2 regions of the Mesorhizobium sp. B1-1-6 genome follow, and region 1 is predicted to be linked to the other one. Evidence: riboswitches for the same ligand, from Rfam matches in the RefSeq annotation. Region 1 holds a riboswitch; the other holds the start of a gene.
The links. Region 1 has a riboswitch for thiamine pyrophosphate ahead of FJ979_RS16980 (YkoF family thiamine/hydroxymethylpyrimidine-binding protein). Riboswitches for the same ligand answer to the same signal wherever they lie in the genome.

Region 1 (7,121 bases):
AACTTATCCGCCGCCAAGGATACGACCAGCAATCGCGCAGCCGCAAAGACCTTGATCGAGCGTGCGGGGATGCGGCTGTCGAAGTATGGCCTCGAGGGCGCGCTTCTCGATTTCGACAAGGCGATCAGCCTCGATCCCGACAATGCGGACGCCTATCTCGGGCGCAGCCGCGCAAGGACACTCAAGGGAGACAGCGCCGGAGCGGCGGCGGATTGCCTGCGCGCCATCGAGCTTGATCCGACGCGGGCAGGAAGCTGCGGCGCTCAGCTTGCCGCCGACCAAAGCAAGCCGGCACCGTTGCCGGACACCCAACAGCAAAAGCAGCGAGCCGTCGTTCCGGATATCACTGCCACCCAAGACACGCTGGCCGCAAGGGTTCTGGAGGCGACCGATCCGCGCGCCCTCGAAGCGATCCTTGGCGGCGATGCCTTCCTGGACATGGGCAAGTACGATCAGGCGATCGGCGCCTACAACAAAGCGATTGCGCTCGATCCGAACAACCGGTTCGCCTATTACGGCCGCGGCAAGGCCCAGGCCGCCAAACGCGTTTACGAGCAAGCGATCGCCGATTACGACACGGTCATCCAGCTCGCCCCCAATTTTGCTGCGGCTCATTCTCGCCGGGGCCTCGCCAAGATCACGTCAGGCGATGCCGAAAGCGCTCTTGCCGATTGCAGCCGGGCTTCAACACTCGATCCAAAGGCGCGCGACGCCTACTTCTGCATCGGCATGGCCTGGCACGCCAAGGGCGACGCGGGGCGCGCGATTGCCGCCTATTCGATAGCCATCGAGATCGATCCGAAAGACGACGCCAGCTATTATGGGCGCGGCATGGCGCGTGCTGACATGAAGGACTATGACGAGGCAATCGCCGACTTCGGCCAGGCGATCAAGCTCGATCCCGACAATCGCGATTACGCGGTCGCCCGTAAGGCGGCTGTGGCTGCGAAGGGACAGGGCGATATGGCGGCCGCCACGCTCGGCGCCGTCAGCTCGGCGGCGGCCACCGCCAGTTCAGCCGCCGGTTCGGCCGCACCGAGCGATACTGATTCGGCCGCCAAGGCGCTTTTCGCCAAGGGTCGGAGGCTGTATGAGAAAAATGACTATGACGGCGCCATAGCCCTGTATGGCAAGGCGATCGCACTGGTCCCGGCATTTCATGACGCCTATCTGGCCCGGGCCATGGCTTGGGAGGCGAAGAACGATTATGCTCATGCTGTTGCCGATTACACGCAGGCGATCGCGATCAATCCGAAGATAGCCGAGACCTACTACAGTCGCGGCCAGAACCTCAGGTTCCAGGAAAACTACGACGGGGCGTTTGCCGACTTCGAAAAGGCCATCAATCTCAACCCCGCGGACGCAAGGGTCTATGCCGATCGAGGCCTCCTATGGATGGGAGGGCACGAGGACGTCGCCGCGCTGCGCGATTTCGAAAAGGCCATCAGCCTCGATCACAAGAACCCCTTTGGCTATTTCGGTCGAGGCGTGATCCGAACCAGCAGAGCGGACTATGAAGGGGCCATCGCGGATTTCAGCCAGGCGATAAGGCTCAAGCCGGATTTCGCAACCGCCTACGAGGCGCGGAGCCGGGCGTGGGAAGCCAAGGGCAACCGCAAGCGTGCTCAGGCCGATCGCAAGAAGGCACTGAGCCTCGGGGTAGATTAGACGGGCTTTTCGGGAGGGCGCGGATTTTGCGTTGGAGTGGTTTGGGCGTAATGGCAGTCGCCGCTCTGTGCTTTATTGCCTTAAAGGTTGGCCTTGGGCGCAGCTCTGACGAGACTGACGAAAGGCAATCAGCTTGAGCAGCGCTGGCGCCCGATGCGGTTTGATCCCTACCCCAGATAGAAGTTACTGAAATAGTTGCCAAAATCCGGTTGCCGGGCAACGGGCTCGCCGTCCCCGTTCCGGAGGATGCCGGCGGCGAAGAGATAGGAACCGATCGCTTCCATCTTGGCCGGGTCCATGCTGCCTATGGCGCCGTTTTGCCGGCGCAGATAGTGCCCGTCGATCAGCGTGTTCAGCGAGGCGTGGATCAATGCCGGATTGGTCAGGGCGTCCTTGTTGGCGGCGATCAGCAGTGTGGCCGCTTCTTCGGGATGATCGACGGTGAACTGGTAGCCGCGCCGCGTTGCCCGTATGAAGCCTGACGCCAATTCCGGATTTGCACGCAGATACGCATCGCTAGAGGAGATCAGCGTGGTGTGCTCGTCGGGCACGCCGTAGTCGGCATAGACGAAGCTTCGCTGTTTGACGCCTTTCAGTTCTGCCTCGACGCCTTCCCAGGTCGAGACCTCCAACGTGAAGTCGACCGAACCGTTGGCCAGCGCCTCATAGGCGGACGTGCCGAGCGTCACCGTTTCGAAAGCCCCCTTGCCGCCATCGTGACGGATGATGGTCGAGATCAGCGCGTTTTCCCAGGCACTGCCGAAACCGCCATAGGTCAGGCCGTCAAGATCCCTGGGGGTTTTGATCTCGTCACGCGCTGCATTGAACACCAGCCGTCCGGTTTCGGACTGCACCACGGCATAGACCGCCTTGAGATCGGCGCCGGCGGTTTTCTGGGTGAAGAGGCCGATGGAGCCGTTGATGCCGAAATCGGCAACGCGGTTGGCAACCAGCGTGCCTGCACCGGTATCGCTGTAGGGCAGGATGTCGACCTCGAGGCCGGCCTCGCTGTAAAACCCTTTGTCGCGAGCGACGAACAGGCCGATATGGTTGGTGTTGACCGTCCAGTCCAGCGCCACCGTTACTTTCCGGGCGGCCGCCTGGGCAAGAGATCGGCCTGGCCGGGCTACAAGGGGAAGGCCGGCAGCGGCAGTGAGCAGCAAGGCTTGCCGGCGCGTCAGGTCAGTCATGGTCCGTGTCCTTCTGGTGGCTCGGGTTGAGGAGGATGTCGAGGATCTCGGCTTCGAGGGTGCCGGCCTGCCGTGCAGCGCCGCCGGCCAGTTCGCGTGGACGCGGCAGCGGCACGGTGATCTCAGCGACGACGCGCGCCGGCCGCGCCGAAAGCACATAGATGCGGTCGGACAGGAACACAGCTTCGCGCACGTCGTGGGTGATCAGCAGCGCCGTCCAGCAGTGGCGCCGCCACATCTGTTCCAACCAGCGTTGCATGGCGGCGCGGGTCAGCGCATCGAGTGCGCCGAACGGCTCGTCGAGCAGCAGCATATCGCGTTCCTGCACCACGGTGCGCAGCAAGGCCGCGCGCTGGCGCATGCCGCCGGAAAGCTGCGCCGGAAAATGCCGTTCGAAACCGGCAAGCCCGAATTCCTCGAACAGCGGAGCAACGCGAGCGCGGGCAGCCTTGCGCCTGACACCTTGCACCTCAAGCCCGAGCGTGGCGTTGTCAAGAATGCGCCGCCAAGGCATCAACGCGTCGCGCTGCGGCATGAAAGCGAAATGCCGGCCGTGGTCATCGAGCGGCTTGCCGTCGAAGAATATCTCGCCCTCGCCGTGAAGCGCGCCGGTCAGAAGCTGGAACAGCGTCGACTTGCCGGCGCCGGAGGGGCCCAGAATGGAGACGAATTCGCCGGCGCCGACGCTGAGCGAAATGTCGGCAAGCACGTCGAGTCCTTCGAAGGCCTTGCGCACATGTCGCAGTTCGAGCCGGTTCATCGCCACGGCCCCTTTCCTGCGGCCCGCCCGCCGGCGGTCCGTTCCCATGGCATGGCAAGGCGCTGGACCAGCATCGTCAGCCCGAACAGGACGAGCGTCAGCACGGCGCTGACGGCGACGGCGGCCAGCACCAGGTCCGGGCGGAAGTTGTTCTTGGCGTTGAGCATGTAGATGCCGAGGCCCTTCGCCGCGCCCGCATATTCGGCGAAGATGGCGCCCACGACAGCATAGGTGATCGAGATCCTGACACCGGCGAAGAAGTAGGGCAGCGCCGAGGGCAGCCGCGCCAGGACGAAGACACGCCAGCGCCCTGCCCCCATGGCGCGCAGCATTTGGCCGATCTCAGCCTCCGTCGCCTCATATCCTTCGGCCAAAGCCACCAACATCGGAAAGAAGGTGACCAGCGCCACCAGCATGATCTTGGGCATCAGCCCAAAGCCGAACCACAGCACCACCAGCGGTGCAATCGCCACCAGCGGCAAGGTCTGGCTGACCACGAAGACCGGAAAAAGGGCGCGCCGCAATGGCTGGGAGAAGTCGATCAATATCGACATCGCAAAGGCACCGCCGAGCGAACAGGCAAAGCCTGCGAGCGTGGCACGGAGGGTTGGCACGGCGTTATCGGCCAGCGCGTGCCGGTTGAGCATTGCCTGAGCGAAGACGCGCGATGGCGCCGGGAGGATTGTCGGCTTGATGCCACCAAAGCGCGCATAGAGTTCCCACGCGGCTAGCAGCAGCCCCACCGAAAGCATCGCCGGAGCGGTTCTGGCGATGAGGTCCACGATCGGACGCGAAGGGGCGGACAGGGAGGACACGCAGGTACCCGGAGCGGATGGCGCGGGGCGCGCCGTCAGACGGCGGTGGGGCTGTTGGCCGAGACGGTGACGTCGAGCGTTACGTGACCGGCACCCGGCCCGAAGCGGCAAAAGGCCTCGTTGAGTGCGGTAAAAATGGCGCCTGCGTCGCCGCGCAACTTTGTGCAGAAATGCTTGGAGCGCTCATATACGCCCGACTGCTTCAGGAAGTCGATGCAGCCATAGATCTCGTCCATGTGGTCGCCGGTGCCCATGACGTAAAGCGAGAACTGCGCCGCCGCCGGCTGGCCGGTGACGGCCACGCCGCGCACGGCGGCGATAGCGGCTTCCTTGCGCGGGCCGAGCGGCCCGGCAGGTCCGCCAAACGCGTCGGAGCGGCAGATCGGATCGTCCGGCTCGCCCGGGCAGCCGCGCGAGATGGCGGCCGAAAGCACGCAATGCTTGCCGCTGCGCGCTGCCGCCACGAACAGGTCGCGCATGGCAGGAAACAGCACCTCGGGCGGCCCGACAAGCAAGGTCGAGATATCGTCGGTCTCGATCCGCAGTCGATCACGATAGGGGTCCAGTGCCCCGAGCGCGCCAAGGATGACGCCGACAAAATCGCCGGACATGGGATATAGGGAAATCTGTGCGCCTGAAAACATCGCCCGCCTCGCTCCGCTGGTATTACCCAGATCAGCTTCTAGGGTCTGTGGGCTTGCCACCCCCGTCTCAGCCCCGACCGTACGGAGCACCCCTGTGGATGGACGCGTTAAAGCACCAATCGGGCGGCTATGAAAGCTGTTTTTTCAGGACCATCGCCGGAAATGCATAGCGCCAGGCCTGATTTATGGGCGGTTCCGTCGGGCCCGGTCTTGAGGGAAATTTGTCCGGAACCTTAGCCACGACGAGTGGTTGTCCCTATAGTCGCAAACGCGACGAACTTCGTGGAAACGAGCGAAGACTTCACAGAAATGGAGACAAACCATGCTCATGAAAATCCTCGCAGCTTCGGCTCTTACCATTGGTCTCGCGACTTCGGCGATGGCGCAAAGTGCTGGCGGAAACGGCGCCAATAATGGGCCCGGCAGCGGCCAGTCGGTCACGGTCGACCCGAACACGCCGGCATCGCCGAACACGGTGGATCCTGGCACGACCGGCAGCACGACCGTCATGCCCGACGGCATGAATTCGAACGCGGACCGGAACTGTCCGGCCAGCCCACAAGGTGCTCAGCCGGATGCCAGCCACACCGCTCCGGGCACCGCTTCGCCGACCGTCAATGACAAGCATTGCGGCAAGTAGCCATTCGCCGAAACTGCTGGAGAACGCCACGGGGCGTCTGTTCCGTGGCGTTTCCGTCTCTTTATGTTTCACCCTCGCCGAACAGGCAGGCGCCTGAGACGTAAACCGCCATCGGCCTTCGTCTCGGTTCGGGCGCCGTCTACGAAACAGCCTCTTCGCGAACCGGCAGCTTCCAGCCCGGCCTGACGAAATGACAGGTGTAGCCGTTCGGGTATTTCTGCAGATAGTCCTGATGCTCGGGTTCGGCTTCCCAGAACGCGCCGGCCGGAGCCACCTCGGTGACCACCTTGCCGGGCCACAGGTCCGAGGCGTCGACGTCGGCGATAGTGTCTTCGGCGACGCGCTTCTGCTCATCGGTGGTGTAGTAGATCGCCGAACGGTAGCTCATCCCCACATCGTTGCCCTGGCGGTTGCGTGTCGTCGGATCATGAATCTGGAAGAAGAACTCCAGCAGCGTACGGTAGCTCACACTGGCGGGATCGAAATTGATCTCGATGGCTTCGGCATGGGTGCCATGGTTTCGGTAGGTGGCATCAGGCACGTCGCCGCCGCTGTAGCCGACGCGCGTGGACAGGACGCCCGGGATGCGTCGGATCAGATCCTGCATGCCCCAGAAACAGCCGCCGGCAAGCACCGCGCGTTCGCTTGAAGTCGCCATATCAAATCTCCCCAAAGCAACTCCGGGAAAGGTTGTAGCCGTTTCCGTCGGAATTGCGCACGATAAAACTGGAGGCCCGGCGCTATGACAGCCGCTCCAGGATTTCCCATAGATGGGCATTGTCGTCGGCTTCGTCCAGTCGACGGGCGCGTCCTGCTGCCGATCACCACGGACGCGCGGCGTCACTCCCCAGGCTTGAACCTGCGCACCACGACCTCGAATACGATATCCGAGATCCACATCGCGCAGACGCCGATGAGGAATGCGGCCGCCAGCGTCGTGGTGTCGTCATTGGCCATCGGCAGGCCCATGGCGCGGGAATACTGGACCACGGGCAGCGTCAGATAGGCGGCGGCTAGCGCGCCGCAGATCGGCGAGGCCACCATCTCGCGCGGTTTGTAGCGGTGGCGCGACAGCGCGCGCAATATGCCGCCGGAAAGGCCGGCGACCACCACCGGCACCTTGATGCCGAGCAGGTCGAAAATATCATGCATCATTTCATTGTCTCGCGATCAGGAAACAGAATGACCGATCCGGCACCGAAGATGAGCAGTCCCGGGGCAGCAGGGCCCGAATCGAGCGGCAATACGATCGTCATGGTTTCCACCCGCACAGTTTCTCGCCCTTGCGGTTGTGCGCCAGCAGCATCCGGACTTCCGCATCCGACAGCGCTGCAACGGCGGATGCGGACAAGCGCATCGGGCTCGAGACCGCGCAAAATCCGCCGGTGACGGTGGTGCAGCCGG
Region 2 (7,121 bases), on a different contig from region 1:
TTGCGCAAGGTCGATACGCTGCGGCGTATTGGGATGCGTTGCCAGGAAATCGAGGCTGGCGTCGGTGGCGCCGCTGATCGAGCGGAAATCGGTGTAGGCCGACATGGACTGCAAGAAGCGGCCGGCGGCGTAAGGATCGTAGCCGGCTTCGCCGATCGACTTGATGCCGATCGCGTCGGCTTCCAGTTCCTGGTTGCGCGAAAACTGCGCCAGTCTCAGCTTGCCGCGGATCAGCGCCGCCTTGGCGGTCGGGCTGTCGCCGAGCACGTCGGAAACAACCTTGGTGGCGAGCCCCTCCTCGGCCTCGAGCTGCTGGCGCTGCAGGCCGTGGTTGGCGGTGACGTGGCCCATCTCATGCGCGATGACGGCGGCGAGCTCGGCCGAATCATTGGCCAGGGCCAGCAGGCCGCGCGTGACGTAGAGGTAGCCGCCCGGCAGTGCGAAGGCATTGACGTTGGGCGAATTGAGGATGGTGATACGATAGGTCTGGGTCGGGTTGGCCGACACCACCGTCAGGCTGCCTACGACCTTGGCGACCATGCGCTCGAGCTTGGGATCGGAGTATTCGCCGCCATAGGTCGCCAGGATGCGTGGATGCTGCGCCTTGGCCAGTTCGGCCAATTTGTTATTGGCCGCGACATTGTCGACCGTGATCGGTTTGTCGGAAGGCTGGAAGCCGGATTCCTGGACTTCCGGAGGTGTGAACATCTGGCAGCTTGCCAGGGCCACGACAAAGCCGGCCAGCGCCAGAAAGCGCGCCAGCATTTTCCCTCTTGGTCTTTCCGTGCCGGTCGGCAGAACGGCTTCCTTTCGGGTCTGGCGCATGCCCGCGAAAATCGGGGCGATCCTCGCAAGGGCTCATGCGCAAATCAAAGCATTACAGCATCCACGCCATACCAACGCGCGGCGGATGCCGCAGGCAAATCACGGCCTGCACCGGACCGGTACAGGGCGGACCTAGCCACACTACCTCTGTCAAGGCAAGCAATCGCCCCGTCGCCAGGAGCCGGTTTGAGCGTAAATTATGTCCGCTTCCGGGCAATATCTCGTGATCCAGCCTCCCAGGCGCTTGTGCCAACATAGCGCCGGAAAACTTCAGGACCAGCCCCGGCAAAGAAATCATCCGCCTTGCCCTTGGCGGCAACCATGCCGTTGTCGAGGAACACCACCTCCTCACAAATACGGCGTGCGTCCTGTGGCTGGTGCGTAACGAACAGCAGCGTCATGCCCCGCTCGGCATGCACGTCGGCGACAAGATCGAGCATGTCGTCGCGCAAGGCCGGTCCGAGTGAAGCGAAAGGCTCGTCCAGAAGAAGCACCGGGCGGTTGCGAACCAGCACGCGCGCCAATGCGACACGCTGGCGTTCGCCTCCCGAAAGTTCGCGCGGCAGGCGTCTTTCCTTGCCCGCGAGGCCGGTGCGCGCGATCGCCTCCGCGATGTCAGCGCCGTCGGCCTCGGTCAGCCGCAGCGAGGGCGAGCGGCCGAGCCCGACATTCTCTTCGACCGAAAGATGGGCAAAAAGATTGTTTTCCTGGAACACCATCGACACGGGCCGCGCCGAAGGCGGCGCCGCGCCGACATCGGCGCCGCCGATCAGCACGCGGCCAGCCTGCGGCGTCTCGAAGCCCGCCACCAGATTGAGCAGCGTCGACTTGCCCGAGCCGCTCGGCCCCATGATGGCGGTAATTTTCGACGCGGCGAAATCGACATCGAAAACGAGCGGCGCGTCGCCGTAGCTGAACGAGACCGTGTCCAGCCGCACCTCGGCTCCCCTTGTCGCACCATTGGTGGCGCCCGCAGCCATCAGTCTCGTTCTCCCCTTCCCAGCCCGCTCGCCGCCACCACAAGCGCAAGGCAGACCAGACCGAGCAGCAGCGCCAGGCCGGCGGCGTCCTCGGTACGGTAGCTGCCCATGCGCGCCAGGAGAAGGTAGGGCAAGGTCTGCACGGAATCACTGCCGAACAATGCGATGACGCCGAGATCGCCAAGCGACAGCGCCATGGCAAACGCGAAGGCGGTGGCCAGCGGCCGTCGCAGCGAGGGCCAGTCGACCAGCCGCAACCGGGCCCAGCCCGCTATTCCCAGAAGCGCGCAGAGCCGCTCATGGCGCTCGCTCGCCGCATCATAGGCGGGGCGGATGGCACGGATGGCGAAAGGCATCGCCATGACTGCATTGACGGTGACGACCATGACCGGGGCTATGGCAAAGACATCGCCGACATGGCGCAGCAGAAGGAACCAGCCGGCGCCGATGACGATGGGCGGCACGACCAGGACGAAGCCGGCACCGGTGTCGGTGGCGTGTTCGAGCACGGTCCGCGGACCGGAGCGGCGCTTCAGGGCCAGCACGCGGCGCGCCATGGCGAGCGAAAGCGACAGCGCAACCGACAGCAGCGCCGACAGGAAAGCCAGCACGGCGCTGGTCAGCGTCGCCTGCCGCACCGCCGCTTCGCCGGCGAGACGACCGAGGTCGGCGCCGAGGCCTGACATCACCGTCGCCGTCATCGGCCCGGCGACGAACAAAAGGGCCAGCACGACGAGCGCGGCATTCAGCGCGGCCTCGGTCCTGCCGGCCGAGACGTAGCGGCGCGGCGCCACCGGCAGATTGGCGTCACCGGTGGTGTTGGCGCCGAGCCGCGTCAACGCCAGCACCACGACAAAGGTCAGCGCGATCTGCAGCAGCGTCAGCGCCACCGCCCGCGCGGGATCGAAATCGAAACGCAGAGCCTGGTAGATGCCGACCTCCAGCGTCGTCGCGCCGGGGCCACCGCCCAGCGTCAGCACGATCGTGAAGGATGTGATGCAGAGCATGAACACCAGGCCGGCGACGCCCGGCAGAGCGGCGCGCAGTGTCGGCCACTCGATCAGCCGGAAAGCCGGTGCGGCACCCATGCCGAGCTGGCTCGCCAGCCGCCATTGGTCGGCTTGGATGGTTTGCAGCGCTTCGAGGAACAGCCGCGTGGCCAGCGGCAGGTTGAAGAAGACATGAGCAACGAGGATGCCGGAGAGGCCATAGATGCCCGGCCAATTGTAACCGCCGACGGCACCAAGAAAGCCGGCGAAATAGCCGGCGCGGCCATAGAGCGCCAGGATGCCGAGCGCCGCCACGATCGCCGGCAGCGCCAACGGCAGGGCGAAGAGCTGGAGGATGAAGCCGCGGCCGGGAAAGCGCGGATGCCGCGACAGCGCGCGAGCCACGAACAGGGCCGGCGCCACCGACAACAGCGTCGAAAGCGCCGCCTGCCACAACGTAAAGCGCACGACGCGCAGGAGATAAGGATCGAAGGCTGCCCAGGCTCCGGAGAAATCGTTCGCGCCTTCGAAAAGAAGACCCGCAAACGCGCCGCCGATCAGGAGCCCGATCGCCGCAAGCGCGAGGATACCGGCGGAGATGCGGGGGTCAGACGCGCGCTGCACGCTGCGCCGCCCAAAGGACCTTTAGCGAGCGTCGCGTTCCTTCGCGCCCCCCTCTGTCCTGCCGGACATCTCCCCCACTTGGGGGGAGATTGGCTGCTTCAGCGCTCCACCCTCTCCTGTGACGTCGCCAATTGGCGAAAGCCGTCGTGACGGCCAATCTCCCCCCTCGTGGGGGAGATGTCCGGCAGGACAGAGGGGGGCGCCGTAGAGCACTCATCATTCGATCATACGACCAAACTACTTGCTCATCACCGCCAGCCATTCATCCACCCATGCCTTGCGGTTGGCCGCGACCTCCTCGGGACTGAACAGCAAGGTTTTGGTCGGCCTGACCAGTCTGTCGAAGGCCGGATTGAGCGGCTTGTCGGTCTTGCCGGCCGGGAACATCCAGTTGGTCTCGGGGATGACATCCTGGAATTTCGGCCCGGTCATGAAGGCGATGAACTTTTCCGCCAGCGGATTTTTGGCTCCCGTCGTGGTGATGCCGGCGACCTCGATCTGCAGATACTCGCCCTCCTCGAAGGAAGCGGCCTGGTAGCGCTCGGTGTTCTCGGCAACCATGTGGTAGGCGGGCGAGGTCGTGTAGGACAACACCATCGGCGCCTCGCCCTTGGTGAACAGGCCGTAGGCCTCGCTCCAGCCCGGCGTCACGGTCAAGACCTTCGCCTTGAGCTTGGCCCAGGCCTCCGGCGCCTTGTCGCCATAGACCGACTTCACCCACAACAGCAGGCCGAGGCCCGGCGTCGAGGTGCGCGGATCCTGGATAACGATCTTGTCGTCGGCACTGCCCTCGACCAATTCCTTCAGGCTCTTGGGCGGCGTCTTCAGCTTCTGCGTGTCATAGACGACGGCGAAATAGCCATAGTCGTACGGGACAAAGATGTCGTCGTTCCAGCCGCCCGGCACATTGAGCCCGGTCACGGCGCCATGCGGCGCAAACAGGCCAGTGGCCTTGGCATCGGCGGTGAGATTGGTGTCGAGGCCAAGCACGATGTCGGCCTTGGTCGCGGCCCCTTCCAGCTTGACGCGGTTGAGCAGCGCGACGCCGTCGGCAACCGAGACGAAGTCGACATCGCAGCCGCATTCGGCCTCGAATTCCTTCTTCACCACCGGGCCGGGGCCCCAGTCGGCGGTAAAGCTCTCATAAGTGTAGACGGTGAGCTTGTCCTTGGCTAAGGCCGGCCCGGACAGAACCACGACCATTGCAGAGACAAGGGCGTATAAAAGCGTGCGCATCGGCGCCTCCTTCGTTCGGGTTAAAGGAATTGAGGCGTCGGACTGTCCGAAACGTCTAATCCCTCCGCCGGTACAAACCGGATCAGGTTCAGCGGGTTGGCGAGACTGCCTCTCAGCCGGTCCGCGAAATATCGCGTCCGGCACCCCGTTAGAGCGCCTCGACACATAGGCCCGGCCGGTGAACCGCGCAAGTGGCTGTTTGCCGGCCTTCCGTTTCCGCTGCCGGGCTGGTAAGGGCCACACGATATGAGCACATTCACCATCCTGCTTGGCGGCGATCTCATCCGCACGCCACGGCTCGACCGTCAGGTCGAGGGAACCCGCGTCGTCGCCGCCGATGCCGGCATCGGCCATGCAAGCACGCTCGGCCTTGTGCCGGAACTGTGGGTCGGCGATTTCGATTCCGTGCCCGCCGGCCTGCCGGATGAGTTGGCCGCCGTGCCGCGCCGGACCTTCCCGGCAGAGAAGGACGCCACCGATGGCGAACTCGCGATATCGGCCGCCCTGGAGTGCGGCGCGACCAGCCTCGTGCTTGCCGGCGCCTTCGGCGGCAAGCGCGCCGACCATGCCTTCCTGCACATGGCGCTCGCCCTGCGGCTGGCCGGGGCCGGGACAAAGGTGCTGTTGACCAGCGGCGCGCAGGAAGCCGTGCCCCTGGCGCACGGCACGGCCCGCTTCGACTATACAGACGGCACCCTGTTCTCGATCCTGGGTTTTTCCGAGCTTGCCGGGCTGACCGTCGCCGGCGCGAAATGGCCGCTTGACCGCGTCAAGGTCGCGTTCGGCTCATCGCTGACCATCTCTAATGAGGTCAAGGGCAGGCTCGAGATCGCGCTGGGAGCGGGGCGCGCGCTGCTGCTCGCCCATCCCTATCCCTTGCCAGAAAGCTGACATGGCGCCGCCTCTTCTCAATCTCGACGGAATAAAACTGACGTTCGGCGGCACGCCCCTGCTCGACGGCGCCGACTTGGCTGCGTCGGCAGGCGACAAGATCGCGCTGGTCGGCCGCAACGGGTCCGGCAAGTCGACGCTGCTCAAGATCGCCGCCGGCCTGATCGAGCCGCAGGACGGCGAGGTGTTCCGCCAGCCATCGGCGACCGTCCGCTATCTGCCGCAAATGCCCGACATGGACGGCTTCGCAACCGTGCGCGCCTATGTCGAGGCCGGCCTCGGTCCCGCCGACGATCCTTATCGCGCCAGCTACCTGATGGAGCACCTCGGCCTCTCGGGCGAGGAGCAGCCGGGCGACCTCTCCGGCGGCGAGGCCAGGCGCGCCGCCCTTGCCCGCGTCATGGCGCCCGAGCCTGATATCCTGCTGCTCGATGAGCCGACCAACCACCTCGATCTCTCGGTGATCGAATGGCTGGAAGAGGAACTCGTCCGCACCTCCTCGGCCCTCATCGTCATCTCGCACGACCGCCGTTTCCTTGAGCGCGTCTCGCGCGCCACCGTGTGGCTCGACCGGGGCCAGACGCGCCGGCTGGATAAGGGCTTCGGCCATTTCGAGGAATGGCGCGACCAGGTGCTTGAGGAAGAAGAGCGCGAACAGCACAAGCTCGGCCGCCAGATCGTGCGCGAGGAACACTGGCTGCGTTATGGCGTGACGGCGCGGCGCAAGCGCAACATGCGCCGCCTGGGCGAATTGCAGACCATGCGCCAGCGTTTTCGCGGCCATCGCGGCGCCGAAGGCACCGCGACCATGGTGGCCAGCGACGCCGCCGAATCCGGCAAGCTGGTGATCGAGGCCAGGAACATCGAGAAGAGCTTTGGCGACCTCACCGTGGTCAAGGGGTTCTCGACCCGCATCCAACGCGGCGACCGCGTCGGCCTCGTCGGGCCGAACGGCGCCGGCAAGACGACGCTTCTGAAGATGCTGACCGGAGAATTGCAGCCGGATGCCGGTTCGGTGCGGCTCGGCACCAATCTGGAGATCGCCACGCTCGACCAGAAGCGCGAGGCGGTCGATCCGCAGGAGACGCTGGCTCAGTATCTCACCGACGGGCGCGGCGAGAACCTTGTCATCAATGGCGAGCAGCGCCACGTCGTCTCCTACATGAAGGACTTCCTGTTCAAGCCGGAGCAGACACGCACGCCGGTGCGCGAGCTGTCGGGCGGCGAGCGGGCACGGCTGATCCTTGCGCGCGTGCTGGCCCGGCCGGCGAACTTGCTGGTGCTCGATGAGCCGACCAACGATCTCGACATGGAAACGCTGGAGTTGCTGCAGGAACTGGTCGCCGGCTTTGCCGGTACGGTCATCCTGGTCAGCCACGACCGCGATTTCCTCGACCGCACCGTGACCAGCGTGATCGCGCCGGACGGCGGCGGCCGCTGGGTCGAATATGCCGGCGGCTATTCCGACATGCTGGCGCAGCGCGGCGGCACCAGGCTCGACGACCGCAAGGCGCGGGCGAAGGCGGATGCAAGCGAGGCGCCGACGGCGAAGGCGGACAGCCCCACCGCCAAAGCC

Region 2: another riboswitch for thiamine pyrophosphate. It lies ahead of thiB (thiamine ABC transporter substrate binding subunit); the one in region 1 lies ahead of FJ979_RS16980 (YkoF family thiamine/hydroxymethylpyrimidine-binding protein).

What each region holds. Positions count from the first base shown of each region.
Region 1 is NZ_VFWR01000008.1:24,308-31,428, forward strand. Features, by position in the region: gene FJ979_RS16960 (tetratricopeptide repeat protein) at 1-1,668, shown strand, start outside; gene FJ979_RS16965 (ABC transporter substrate-binding protein) at 1,836-2,858, opposite strand; gene FJ979_RS16970 (ABC transporter ATP-binding protein) at 2,851-3,618, opposite strand; gene FJ979_RS16975 (ABC transporter permease) at 3,615-4,433, opposite strand; gene FJ979_RS16980 (YkoF family thiamine/hydroxymethylpyrimidine-binding protein) at 4,469-5,077, opposite strand; TPP riboswitch at 5,068-5,181, opposite strand; gene FJ979_RS16985 (hypothetical protein) at 5,400-5,717, shown strand; gene msrA (peptide-methionine (S)-S-oxide reductase MsrA) at 5,857-6,375, opposite strand; gene FJ979_RS16995 (hypothetical protein) at 6,558-6,869, opposite strand; gene FJ979_RS17000 (hypothetical protein) at 6,970-7,121, opposite strand, start outside.
Region 2 is NZ_VFWR01000002.1:64,179-71,299, forward strand. Features, by position in the region: gene FJ979_RS03885 (M48 family metalloprotease) at 1-765, opposite strand, end outside; gene thiQ (thiamine ABC transporter ATP-binding protein) at 1,023-1,805, opposite strand; gene thiP (thiamine/thiamine pyrophosphate ABC transporter permease) at 1,805-3,418, opposite strand; gene thiB (thiamine ABC transporter substrate binding subunit) at 3,656-4,654, opposite strand; TPP riboswitch at 4,697-4,812, opposite strand; gene FJ979_RS03910 (thiamine diphosphokinase) at 4,901-5,545, shown strand; gene FJ979_RS03915 (ABC-F family ATP-binding cassette domain-containing protein) at 5,547-7,121, shown strand, end outside.